3 regions of the Shouchella sp. JSM 1781072 genome follow, and region 3 is predicted to be linked to each of the others. Evidence: predicted binding sites of a transcription regulator. Region 3 holds the regulator's gene; each other region holds the start of a gene.
What was found. Region 3 encodes LexA, which represses DNA repair genes until DNA is damaged. Its sites were predicted from a motif close to CGAACATATGTTCG; they were not measured.
Positions count from the first base shown of each region.

Region 1: a site for LexA is predicted at 2,578-2,591, ahead of ACE1TH_RS12180 (YhjD family protein). Genes of this name have one in related genera too.
Region 2: a site for LexA is predicted at 2,081-2,094, ahead of ACE1TH_RS10200 (YolD-like family protein). Genes of this name have one in related genera too.

Region 1 is NZ_JBHFQE010000002.1:519,699-523,988, forward strand. It holds gene ACE1TH_RS12165 (phosphotransferase) at 1-208, opposite strand, end outside; gene ACE1TH_RS12170 (VOC family protein) at 198-620, opposite strand; gene ACE1TH_RS12175 (dicarboxylate/amino acid:cation symporter) at 774-1,913, opposite strand; gene ACE1TH_RS12180 (YhjD family protein) at 2,098-2,547, opposite strand; gene ACE1TH_RS12185 (hypothetical protein) at 2,783-2,932, shown strand; gene ACE1TH_RS12190 (GNAT family N-acetyltransferase) at 2,986-3,495, opposite strand; gene ACE1TH_RS12195 (tRNA-binding protein) at 3,890-4,219, opposite strand.
Region 2 is NZ_JBHFQE010000002.1:162,161-166,450, forward strand. It holds gene ACE1TH_RS10195 (efflux RND transporter permease subunit) at 1-1,913, opposite strand, end outside; gene ACE1TH_RS10200 (YolD-like family protein) at 2,131-2,484, shown strand; gene sda (sporulation histidine kinase inhibitor Sda) at 2,648-2,794, shown strand; gene ACE1TH_RS10210 (M3 family oligoendopeptidase) at 2,824-4,290, opposite strand, start outside.
Region 3 is NZ_JBHFQE010000001.1:903,213-907,502, forward strand. It holds gene dinB (DNA polymerase IV) at 1-367, shown strand, start outside; gene ACE1TH_RS04790 (MFS transporter) at 699-1,907, shown strand; gene lexA (transcriptional repressor LexA) at 1,955-2,584, opposite strand; gene ACE1TH_RS04800 (hypothetical protein) at 2,739-2,897, shown strand; gene ACE1TH_RS04805 (YneB family resolvase-like protein) at 2,928-3,590, shown strand; gene ACE1TH_RS04810 (DUF896 domain-containing protein) at 3,637-3,876, shown strand; gene tkt (transketolase) at 3,959-4,290, shown strand, end outside.

The DNA of each region.
Region 1 (4,290 bases), on a different contig from region 3:
GGATCTTACCAGCAAATTGTTTCTGTTCATCAGCAATGTTCCATACTTCGGTTGTTCCCTCAACGTTTCGACATATCGGGTGATGTTGTTTCGACTCGTGAAAAAAGATTCGAAAATCTGTGCTAAACTGATAGCTTCCCGCCGCTAAATAGGCGCTATATGCCATCACTTTCTCTACTTTTTTTTCCTTCTCTTCATTACTTATCATGGTTGCACACACTACTCTCTGGAGCCACAAGCTCCACTTTTATTCGGTCGGGGTCTTCCACATACACTGCATAGTACCCCTCTCCTCCAGCAAAAGGATGCGTAGCTTCATATAAAATGGGGACCTGCTTATGCTTAAATGCCTCGGTCATTTCATCAATATGAGCGGTTGATTTCGCATGAAACGCAAGGTGATTTAAACCAACACGTTTTCGATGATAAGGAGGGTCCAGATACTTTTCTTCCGTTTGTACAAAGACCATATAGGTATCACCAAGCTTCCAGCTCTTCCCCTCGTCCCATTCTTGATACTTCTCATAGCCTAGCGATTCTAATAACCATCCCCAAAACTCGGTACTTTTCTTTAAATCTGATACGTACAGTTCAATGTGATGCAATAATCCTACTGTCATAGTACGACTCCTCTACAATGTCGTTGGGCTAAGGTGACCTATCTTTTTTATGAATATTCTATCATAAGAACATACATTCTGTATAGCGCAAATAAAAAAACCAAGAGGGGGGTTCCCTACTTGGTTCCATTTGTTTAAACGGTTCTATAGCCCTTACTCCTTTTTACCCCCATTTACAATGAGAGCAATCGCTCCATCCCCTGTAACATTTGTGGCTGTTCCGAAGCTGTCTTGGGCAAGGTAAATTGCAATCATAAGCGCAATCGCAGCTTCATTAAATCCGAGCATGGACGAAAGAATTCCAACTGCTGCCATTACTGCTCCTCCTGGAACACCTGGTGCAGCAATCATAATGATGCCGAGCGTTAATATAACTGGAATCATTCCGATAAAACCAGGAAATTCAAGTCCTGGCATCATATACATAACTGCCGTTGCAGCTGTAAGAATCGTAATGGTGCTTCCTGACAGGTGAATATTGGCACAAAGCGGCACAACAAAATTTGCGATTGAATCTTTAATACGATTTTTCTTGACCGCATTTACGGTTACCGGAATCGTTGCTGCACTGCTCATCGTTCCAAGCGCAGTTACATAAGCCGGAATCATATTTTTCATTAAGCGAAACGGATTTTCTCCGTTGACAATACCAGCAATTGTATACTGCACAATCAGCCAGATCAGGTGCATGCTAATGGCTAAGATAAGCACAATAGCAAAGACACTTAACGTTTCGAATACGGCTCCTTCATAGGCCATTTCTGCCAATACACCCGCAATATAAAAAGGCAATAAAGGAAGAATAACCTTACGAATCACAAGTTCTACAATTTTCTGTCCTTCATCAACAACACGTTTAAACGTTATCGATTCTGTCGCCGCAATTCCAATTCCTAGGACGAAGGCTAAGACTAGCGCGGTCAATACACCAAAGATTGGTTCAAGTTCAAAATCAATCAAAGCATCTAACCCTTCAGGTGCGGTTGCTTCAGTCCCAGAAAGACCAATCATAGGAAAGATAATCATCGCTACTGTAACGGCGAACATCCCTGCTAAAATCGTTGATACATACGCAATACTAATAGTCGCCCCGAGTAACTTCCCTCCTCCTTTTCCGAGATTTGCAATTCCAGCGGCAATAAAAAAGAGAATAATAAGCGGCACCATAAAGAAAATAAAGCTACCAATTACATCACTAATTGTCACCATAAAACGTGCAATATCTTCATTTGCAACAAGTCCTATTATTATACCAAGTACTATACCGAGTAATAAACGTACAATTAACTTCATGTTCCCTCTCCCTTAATCATTCTGTATTTATACAAAGGATGTTTGTCATTATAGCACGGACAAAGTTTAAAAAGCTATTGTCTTTTTTTGTTAAGACTAGTCTTCCTTTACATTCTCTTTTTTTAACACTTCATTCCATAACAACTCTTCATTGATCTCTTCTAAAGGAATACTTAAGGCCTCTTCAAAAGGACAACCCGTTTCTTTCGCCATCTTGTTCTCTCTCTTTCGTCAGCTTCCAGTAGTCTGCAATAAGCGCTTTTATTTGTTGCTTTAGTTGTGTTGGGGTTCCTCCTGTTTGCGCTACTCTTCCTTTATGCCAGTATGACCAGTTCATATAGCTTCTCGTCGCTTCAATCGGCGTGTCGCTCACTTTCACGCCCTCTTGTTTTAAATAACGCTTCATATAATAGAGATCATTGCTTAATAATGCCATCATACGTTGAAGTCTTCTAAGATATGTCGATGTTGAAGGCGCAAGGTTCTCGTTTTGCTCTAAATCGCATAATTGTTTATGAAGAATAGCTTTAGCCATGTTTGTTAATAACAATGTCCGCACGGTAAAAACAATGTCGTCGTTTGTATCTAGATCTTGATAAAAATCGAACAAATCTATTTCCTGTTCATCCTTCATCTTTTACCCTCCAATTGCTTGTAGTATATACGAACGTACATTCTATATACTAGAGGATAATGTTTCCATTATGACAACGAGGTGAAAGAATCCTGCAAAATCTACAAATTGTGAATAGAAAGTTTGTAAAGTTCCGTTTACGCTTGTCCCTCTACTAATAGGGTTGATACAATAACAACAATTCAATTGTTCATGATCGATGACTACTACAGGCGTAGTTAAAGGAGAGGTTCAGATGGATAAATTAAGTAAACAAGTGAGTGAGCTATCTAAGTATGAAGCTGATTTAAAACGCAAAGATTTCAAAGCCATAGCAAAACAACAGCTCTATATTCAATCAAAACTTATTGAAGAGACAAAAATTTTAACGCTAAAAAACAAGTAAATCCCATATAAAAAACCACGCTCTATAGAGAAGCGTGGCATCGTCATTAAACGTTAATTGTATAATTCAGCAAAAATCCAGTCTTTGAATACATAAAACCGCTCATCGTTTAACGGTTGTGGATAAGCCATTACGTTTAATGGCATCGGCTGTCTATCTTCTCCTAGCGCAGGTTGAATGTAGCCGTACGAACTGAAGTGAAAGCCGTTGCGTTCGTAGAAGGCAACACGACGTTGCTTTAATTCGTCATCTGGTGGCTCTACTTCAATGATTACTGGCTTGTTTACTTCTTCAAGCATGTGCTTTAAAAGCTTCCCCCCTAAGCCTCCGTTACGATAGGCTTCTCTAACAGCAAAGTGTTCCAGGAAAACAAAGTCTTCTGTTTCCCACACAGCAAAAAAAGCAGCAATGTCTTGATTCTGCTCGTAAATGTATACATTGTAATTTTCTCTGTCCAATAATCCTTTTTGGACAGTATACGAGCGAAATTCGTCTTGTGGAAAACTTTCCTCAAATAGCTGATAAAGCTCATCAAACTGTTCATCTTTAAGTGTTGTTAACATGCTCGCCATAACCCTCAGTCAATGTAAGTATTTCATTCGAATGCTCGAACGATGTTATTACTAGTATATAAAAAAAGACGTAGCGTCGCAAATGAGGTTCGCTCAATCACCCAAAGAGCAGCATTAGTGGTGCTACTCTTTTTAGGCTTGAGCAATAGGGACAATTCCCATCCTCTATTATAAGTGAATAAAAGTAATAATGTAAGTTTTTATAAGCGTTTTTTTCAATCACTTAAAATCACTTAAAAAGTTTTCTTTCTTCAAAAACAATTTGTACACATGATCCAAGCACAAAAAGTGGATAAGTTACAAGTTATACACATAAAAATGTGGATGTATCCGCTTTATGTGGATAATCTCACCACATTAAATTGAGTTATCCCCAATTCATCTATTAGCCGACTCTCGTTCCATTTGCAACATTCGTCTCAGGTTGAATCAAGACTACATCGTCTTCTCCCGGCACAGCTCCGAGCACGAGAATCTCCGACGTATAGCCAGCAATTTTCATTGCAGGAAAGTTAACAACGGCTAAGACTTGTTTTCCCACTAATTCTTCAGGCTGATAACGTTTTGTGATTTGAGCTGAAGACGCTTTTATACCTAATTCCCCTAAATCCACTTGCAGTTTCATTGCAGGTTTTTGTGCTTCGGTAAATAACTCAGCTTCAACGATGGTTCCTACACGAATATCAAGTTTGTTAAAAGTATCAATTGTAGCCATAAGAACGCCTCCACTTTTTGATTGTCGTTTCATCCATCATATCACAATCGATTAAATGGTTAAGCACAGAT
Region 2 (4,290 bases), on a different contig from region 3:
CTCCACAAGTCCATTGCACTTCTAGCTTCAATTTGTTCTTTATCAATAAACACGAGGAAATTGGCTAGATTTTCACTTTCTTCTCCCCCACCATCAGAATTAAATAAACGCGGGATAGCTGTTCCAGAATAGCTGGAGACCGACCGAACAAAATCATGTTCTCCTAACCATGCCGCCATTTCTTCCGCTTCCGCTTCTGTTTGCGCAAGAGGCGTTCCGTCTTCAAGTGTCGTTTCAACAAACACTTCTTCTCGATCAGAATCCGGGAAGAACTCAATCGGAATCCACGGGATCAATCCATACGCTGCGGTTCCTAGAAACAAACCAGTGAACGCAACGATAAAGGGATGATTCACAACACCTCTCATTAATTTACGTCCGTACCATTGGCCACCTTTTTCTAAAACAGGACCTGCAATTCCTGCTGGGCGGCTATCTTGCTTTAACGGCTTCCTGTTTTCTTTCCACACTCGATAAACAGGCACACCGATTAACCCAACTGCGGTTGAAGCAATAATTGCGCTCACGACTACAACTGGAAGTGGACGAATAAATTCCCCTGCGCCACCTGGTAAAAATAAAATTGGAAAGAACGTAAACACAACGATGATCGTTGACGTAATGACAGAACCAAGTACTTCTGTCGTTCCTTTTCTTGCCGCTTCTTTCGGTGATTTCCCTTGCCTTAATTGTCTTTCAATGTTGTCATTCACCACGATCGCATCATCGACTAAAATCGCTAACACAAGAATATAAGCAATCAATGAAATTTGATTTAAGTCTACGTTGAAAAATGGTAATGCAATGGAGCCAATACTTAATGATACGGGAACAGCTATTGCGACGCTAATAGCGGAGCCGATTCGTAAACCAAGTGAACAGACAATTAGTACTGCTAAAAACGCAAATGCGAATGACCAAGCCAAATCTGCAAATAAATCCGAGACAAGGTCCGACTGTGAGTATAAAAGCTCAATTTCTGCCCCCTCAGGTAAATCCGCCGCGAGTTGTTCCACAAAGCCATCAAGTTCTTCTTGCGCACTTGGCACACTGCTACCTGACTGCAAGGTAAACGTAAGAGAAATGGCTCGTTCCCCATTAAATTGAACGGCTTCTTCACGTGCTTTAAATTGTTGTTGCATCGTTCCTACGTCTTCTAGACGAACAAGATCCCCTTCATCATTTACACCAACAGGGAGCTCATTAAATGATGAAACATCTTGATATGTATCAAGGTTGACTGGCACAACGGCTTCTCCATTTTCCCATTCACCAATAGGCGTGACATTTTCTTCACCTTGCAACACGCCAAGCACTTGGGCAAAAGAAAGGTCGTTTTCTTCCATCGCGTCAGCATCCAATGTGACGGCAACTTCTTGTCCCACTGTTCCTTGCACGTCAACACCGGTAATATCAACAAGTGAAGATAGATTTTCTTCATATGTTTCAATCATTTGCTGTAACGTTTCTACGTCTACATCATCATCGTACGTTATTTGGTACGTCGCTAACCCTTGATCTCCTAAATCCGTTTCCACTTCCGGGTTTGACGCATTTTCAGGTAAGGAAGATGCCAGCCCATTTACTTGTTGACTAATATCATTCCAAAGCGCTTCTTTGTTTTCGACACTTTCGTCGAGTTCGACCGTAATAAGAGACAGACTCGGTGCCGAGACTGATTCGTATGACTCGATTTCTTCATAGTTTCCAAGAATATCCTCTACCTGAGCGGTAATTTGTTGTTCCACTTCCTCTGATGAAGCCCCTGGATATGGCGTGACAATTTGACCAATCGGTGGTTCAAATTCCGGAATTTCTCTTTGTGAAAGCTGCGAAAAACTAATTGCTCCAACAGCTGTAAGCATAATAAAGAATAAGACCGTCAATTTCGGCCTATCTAAAATCCATCGCATATTTAACCCCTTCTCTAAATCAGTATCACGGTTTCTTACCCTCTTTAATTGCAGAGAAAACATCCTATTCGTAAATAGATGTCTTCCTCAACATTCATTCGTTGCACACAAACACTTTATAACGAGGTCAATCACTTTTTTATTATGTAATAATTTCCATTGTATAACGAACGCACATTCGTATATAATAAAAGAAAAAACCGAAAGGATGTTCGATATGCGAAAAGAAGAACTGTTTGTAAAACGCGGAAATTTACTTTGGGAAGGCAGTCGAATGATGCTTCCCGAACATAAAGAAAGCTGGCTAAAATTACAGCAAGAAGAATCCTATATTCCACTGCACGAACCATTATCAGAAGATAGCTGGCAGGAACTTGGCGAAACGATCTTAGAAGCAATGAATGAACAGCACTGTGTAACGGTAACGATTTGGAACGAAGGTCGTTATCTTCCATTAGATGGTGTCATTACAAAATATGACGACTTGAACAAGCGCATCAAGCTCCTTTTTGACGACGATTATGAATGGCTTAACCTTCGAATGATTAAAGATGTTTGTCGAAAAAGTTAACTGAATATGACTGCTCTAATCAAAGAGACTCACATTCTGTCGAACTGCTTTTGTTTTTCTGAAAATAAGTATATATAGTGATAGATTTTATTGATTAACACTATATATTGTGTTAAATTACATGTATACAAGAAATCTATTAACTAAAAGGGAGAGCCTCGTTATGTTACAGAAACTTTCCGATGATCTTCTTCTCGAAACGTATAATCGTGCGATCGATCTAAGCTTAAACGCTGATTTTATTTCGATTTTAAAACAAGAACTTCAGCGTCGAGGCCTCCTAAAACACATACATACAGAAAAAAGATAGCGCTAGCTAATTGGCGCTATCTTTTTCTATTAGAGCTGTAGTTCTTTTTCCATAAACGCCATCAAGGAGCGAATCATTTCCTCAGAGAAATCAAAACGAATCCCCGCCGTTTCAAATACTTCCGATAAAGATGTTGAACTCCCGAGCGCTAATGCCTCTTTATATTGCTTTAACGTTTTCTCAGGATTTTCTTGAAAATTTTTGTACATTTGAATAGCACCGAGCTGGGCAATAACGTATTCAATGTAGTAGAAAGGAACTTCAAAAATATGCAGCACGCCAAGCCACTGTGTTTCCTGCCACTTTTCATAATTAGACCAGTCTACAAGATTAGAATGGTGCGCTTCTACTAATGCTCGGTATTTCTCGTTTCGCTCTGCCGCTGTATGGGTCGGGTTTTCATACAACCAGTGCTGAAACTGATCGATAACAACACCACCTGGCAAAAACGTCACAACTGATTCTAATTGATCCCTTTTTGCTCGCTCGTAATCCTGCTGCTTTGGATAATACGTGTTCCAAAACGGCATAGAAAATAGCTCCATTGACATACTCGCAAGTTCACTTGATTCCATTGGCGTTTCACGGTACATCTCGAGAGGAAGATCTTTCTTTAAATCATTATGAATACAATGACCCATCTCATGAACAAGCGTAATCATATCCTCATGTTGCTTAGCATGATTCATAAAAATAACGGAAAGCTGTGAAAGAGGGAGTGGCGAACAAAATCCACCTGGTGACTTCCCTTTTCGACTTTCAAGGTCAAGCGCGCTTCCTTTATTTAAATCAGCTAAGAGTTTCCCGAATGATGGGTCTAATTGGTTTAAGACGGTTTCGGTCTTGGACACAAGCTCTTCAGTGGTTTGAAACGGTTTAAGCGGATTTTCACCCTGCTTTATCCCACTACGATCCCACGGTAAGTATGAATCAAGACCTAACTCATGCTGGTGCCGTTTATGTATTTTTTCCACAATCGGCTTCACGTAAGTCGCCACGTTTTCAGCTAAACGTTTACAGTCTTCTGGCGTATAATCAAACCGTTCATACTTCTTAAACATGTAGTCCATATAGTTTGTAAAACCAGCGTTTTCTGCTTTTTTCTGCCTAAGTTGAATTAATTCCGTCAGTATCTCTTGCAGTGGCTCTTCTTTTTCAATAAACGCTTCTCTTAATTTTGTCATCGCCCGCTTACGTTGGTTTCGATCATCGCTTTCCATATAAGCACTAAGCTGAGGAAGCGTTAGTTCTTCGCCATCCCATTCAGCTGTTAGCGAACCTGTATGTTCAAAATAGGATGTGGCGAGCTGATCTTCTTCTACTTCTAATTCAATATTGCTCTCTTGAAAAAGCGCTTGTGCATTTTTTCTACGTTTTACTAAATAGCCGTATTGATCTTCAGGAAGCTGATTTAACGCCTTTGAAGACAGAAACGCATCATCTAATAGAGCCGTGTATTTCTTCACAATCGGCATCACCACTTGCTGATCATGTTC
Region 3 (4,290 bases):
TAACAATCGGCTGAAACTGCATCGTGATCGAAAATCGGTTGGAAAAGAACATACGTATGCACAACCACTTGTAACCGATGAAGATGTTTTATTAAAACTAAGACTTTTAGCAGATGAAGTGCAAGCTTCCCTTGAACGAGTAAAAAAACAAGGGAAAACTATTGTCTTGAAGATTCGCTATCGATCATTTGAAACGATAACGAGGCGGATTAGTTTACCTGATTACGTTCACACAAGTGAAGCGTTATATCAGTATGTGCAAGAATTGTGGTTTGAATATGGAGAGATCCGTCACCAAGTTCGTTTGCTTGGAGTGAGTGTAACGAATTTAGTTGAAATACGCTACCAAACACTTTCGCTTTTTTGAAGCGGTTAAAGATAAAATAAAATAATTCCTACAATGACAAGTAACAAAAACAGGACAAGAATGGTGATAAGCAATACCATTTCATCTGAAAGATCCATTCCATTCGCCTCCTATGTATGGGTTATAGTCATCCTATGAAATTTTTTCGGATGTGTGAAAAGAGAATGAAATGAAAGAAAACGGGCTGTTTAGACTCTTTTCTTACAGATTTAGCTAGGAGAGAGCGTTTGACGGCTGTTTTTTTTTCGCATATATTTAGAGTTGCGAAATAAACAAGGAAGATCTTTAGACAACGAAGGTGATCAGTATAAAAGCGGAAAAGCGTAATTTAATGATTATGTGGTTTGCCAACTTGTTTGTTGGTGCAAGTATGACAATGGTCATTCCATTTTTATCTCTTTACATTGAATCGTTCGGACAATATTCAGGTGAAGATGTTCAAAGATGGTCTGGCTTTGTTTTCGGTATTTCTTTCTTAGTTGCTTTTCTCGTTGCGCCAATTTGGGGACGAATTGGAGATCGTTACGGACGAAAAAAAGTACTCATTGGAACTGGTTTTGGGATTGCCATCTCGGTATTTCTTATGGGGTATGTTCAATCTGTTGAGGCATTGTTTGTTCTGCGTGCTTTCATGGGGCTTGCGACAGGGTTTATCCCTGCATCAATGGCTCTAATTGCAGCACAAAGTAGTAAGCGTACAGCAGGAGAAACGCTCGGAACTTTACAGACAGGTACTGTTTCTGGAGGTTTACTAGGACCTTTGTTTGGAGGTCTGATCGCAGATACTGTTGGAATGGAATTAACGTTTGTATTGACCGCGTCAATCTTAACCCTCGCATCACTACTTGTTGTTTTTGGGGTAAAAGAAGTGATTTATGAAGAAAAAGGTGAGAAAAAGCGGAAATATGCAGCAAAAGAGGTACTGGCATTTATTGTTCGTTCCCCTATGCTAATCATGGTAATGGTTGTAGCGCTCATTATTCAAATGGCATTGTTTAGCGTCCAGCCACTTTTAGCTCTATTCGTTAATGATTTAGTCGGGCCAGTTGAAAATATGGCATTTTTAGCCGGTTTAGCGTTTTCAATAACCGGTTTAGGGAACTTATTGTCAACTCGAAAATGGGGACAGCTAGGTGATCGAATGGGCCATGAAAAGGTAATGCTCATTTTACTTATTTTGTCTGGTGTGTTTTTCATTCCGCAAGCATTCGTTGATTCACTCTGGCAATTAATTGTGTTACGCTTCGTCTTTGGTTTAGCGGTAGGAGGATTAATTCCTTGCACGACAGCGTTTATTCGCCAAGCGTGTCCAGTATCGATGCAAGGGGAAGTGCTCGGTTATAATCAAAGCTTTCGTTTTTTAGGAAACGTATTAGGACCGGTCTCAGGCGGTTTAATTGCAGCGAGTTTTGGTATTCCGTATGTATTTATTAGTGCCGGCGTCTTGTTTCTTCTGACCGCGATTGTTTTAAAAATCATGTTAAATAGTGAAAGTAAAAAAGAAGAGAATGAGGCTGACAGTCAAGCCCATCATCAATAAAGGCGTAAAAAAAGAGCACTGGGTTTTCCGGTGCTCTTTCTTTATGTTTAATGGATCGTTCGGAAAACACCAATGACTTTTCCTAAAATCGTACAATTGTCTAGTATAATCGGCTTCATTGTTGAATTTTCAGGCTGAAGGCGAATGTAGTTCTTTTCTCGGAAAAAACGTTTGACGGTGGCTTCATTTTCATCAGTCATCGCAACAATAATATCACCATTATCAGCACTTTGCTGTTGCTTCACAATGACTTGGTCCCCATCGAAAATACCCGCTTCGATCATACTTTCACCTTGAATAACTAAGGCATACACTTGTTCATGACCAGACATATGATCTGGAAGGGGGAGGTAGTCATCGATATTTTCAATCGCTGTAATTGGACTACCTGCTGTAACCTTACCAATTACAGGAATATAGCGTGCACGTTCACGAATAATGGAAGGCTCGTCCAGTGCTTCTTCAAGCGAAAGCACTTCAATTGCTCGAGGTTTCGTAGGATCACGACGAATGTATCCTTTCTTTTCAAGACGAGCAAGATGACCATGTACGGTTGAGCTTGATGCTAAACCTACTGCTTCCCCAATTTCACGTACGGAAGGCGGATAGCCTTTCTTTTTTACTTCATCTTTAATAAATAATAAAATTTCTTCTTGTCTAGTAGATAATTTAGACACTCCTCTTCACCTGCTTTATCTATGTATTCGTTATCTTTACTTTAGCACATCGAACATACGAACGCAAACATAAGTTCTAAAAATGCTTGACACGAACAAAAGTTCGAAGTATCTTAGAGTAAGAACAAATATTCTTACGAACGGGTGATCGATAATGAAGAAGAATCAAGAAAAAGGAATTATTATTGCTGGTATTATTACTGTTTTATTTATGTTTAGTAGTTTGTTATCCTTTGATGGTGATGAGAACGAGCAAGTAGAGGATCGAAACAGCAATACGGACAGTCACGTAATCCTTTTAAATGATCGTTAGTCGCTGAAACATTGCAGTGGGAGGTACAGTATGAAACGAAATAAAGCCATTTTATATTGTCGAGTTAGTACGGATAAAGAAAGTCAACAAACGTCTTTAGCTCGTCAAGAAGATGAATTAGTGAAAATGGCTCATCAACATGGAATAGAAGTGAGCGATTGTCTTTCTGAGGTTGCTAGTGGATATGACTTGGATCGCGATAATCTTCTATTTCTTTTAGATCAAGCAAAAAAACAAACGTTTACGCATTTGCTTGTAACAGACGAGACGAGAATTGGTAGGGGAAGAGCGAGGACTGCTATTCTATATCAACTTCAAAAGTATGGCATTACGATTTATACATGTCACAACGATGGTGCATTACATTTATCAGAAGCAGACGAGATGGTTTTTGAAATCGTAGCCATCGTGGAAGAGTACCAGCGAAAATTACATAACTTGAAAATCAAACGCGGGATGAGAAAAGCGATTGAAAAAGGGTATCATCCGGAGCGCAACTTAAAAGATACAGGTAGTGGGGGACGCAGTAAAAAAGACCTCCCAATTGAAGAAATTGTTAGATTGCGAGAGAAAAAGCTAACGTTTCATGACATTGCGATAACGTTAAATGGGTTAGGTTATCATTGTTCAAAAGCAACGGTACATCGGCGTTTTCAGCAATACGAGCAAACAAAATCAGATGAGTTGATCTAATGAAATGAAGATGCTATGATGACAACCGAAGGATAGGTGATTGACGTTGTTATCAAAATCAAAATTAGACCGAATCAATGAACTGTCTCAACTAGCGAAGACATCAGGATTAACGAAGCAGCAAAAAGACGAACAGCAAGCGCTTCGAAAAGAATATTTAAATACGTTCCGCTCCACATTTAAAAATCAACTACATTCCGTTAAAGTTGTTGATGAAGAGGGTACGGATGTGACACCGCAAAAGCTAAAAGATAGTAAAGCACAAAAACAAAATCCACCACACTAAATGTACAAGCTCCCGTCAGGCTTGTACATTTTTTTTATTTTGTTTATGATGGAAACGTACGAAGAATGAAAGGGTGTAACAAATGAAAAACAATATTGAAGAATTAGCGGTAAATACCATTCGAACACTTTCAATTGATAGTATTGAAAAAGCCAATTCAGGTCACCCTGGGATGCCAATGGGCGCAGCGCCAATGGCGTTGGATTTATGGGCAAATCACATGAATCATAACCCAGCAAACCCTGAGTGGACAAACCGAGATCGTTTTGTCTTATCAGCAGGACATGGTTCCATGCTTTTATATAGCCTTCTTCATTTGACAGGTTATGATGTGACGTTGGATGATTTGAAATCATTTCGTCAGTTAGGAAGTCGTACGCCAGGACACCCAGAATATGGTCATACGGCAGGCGT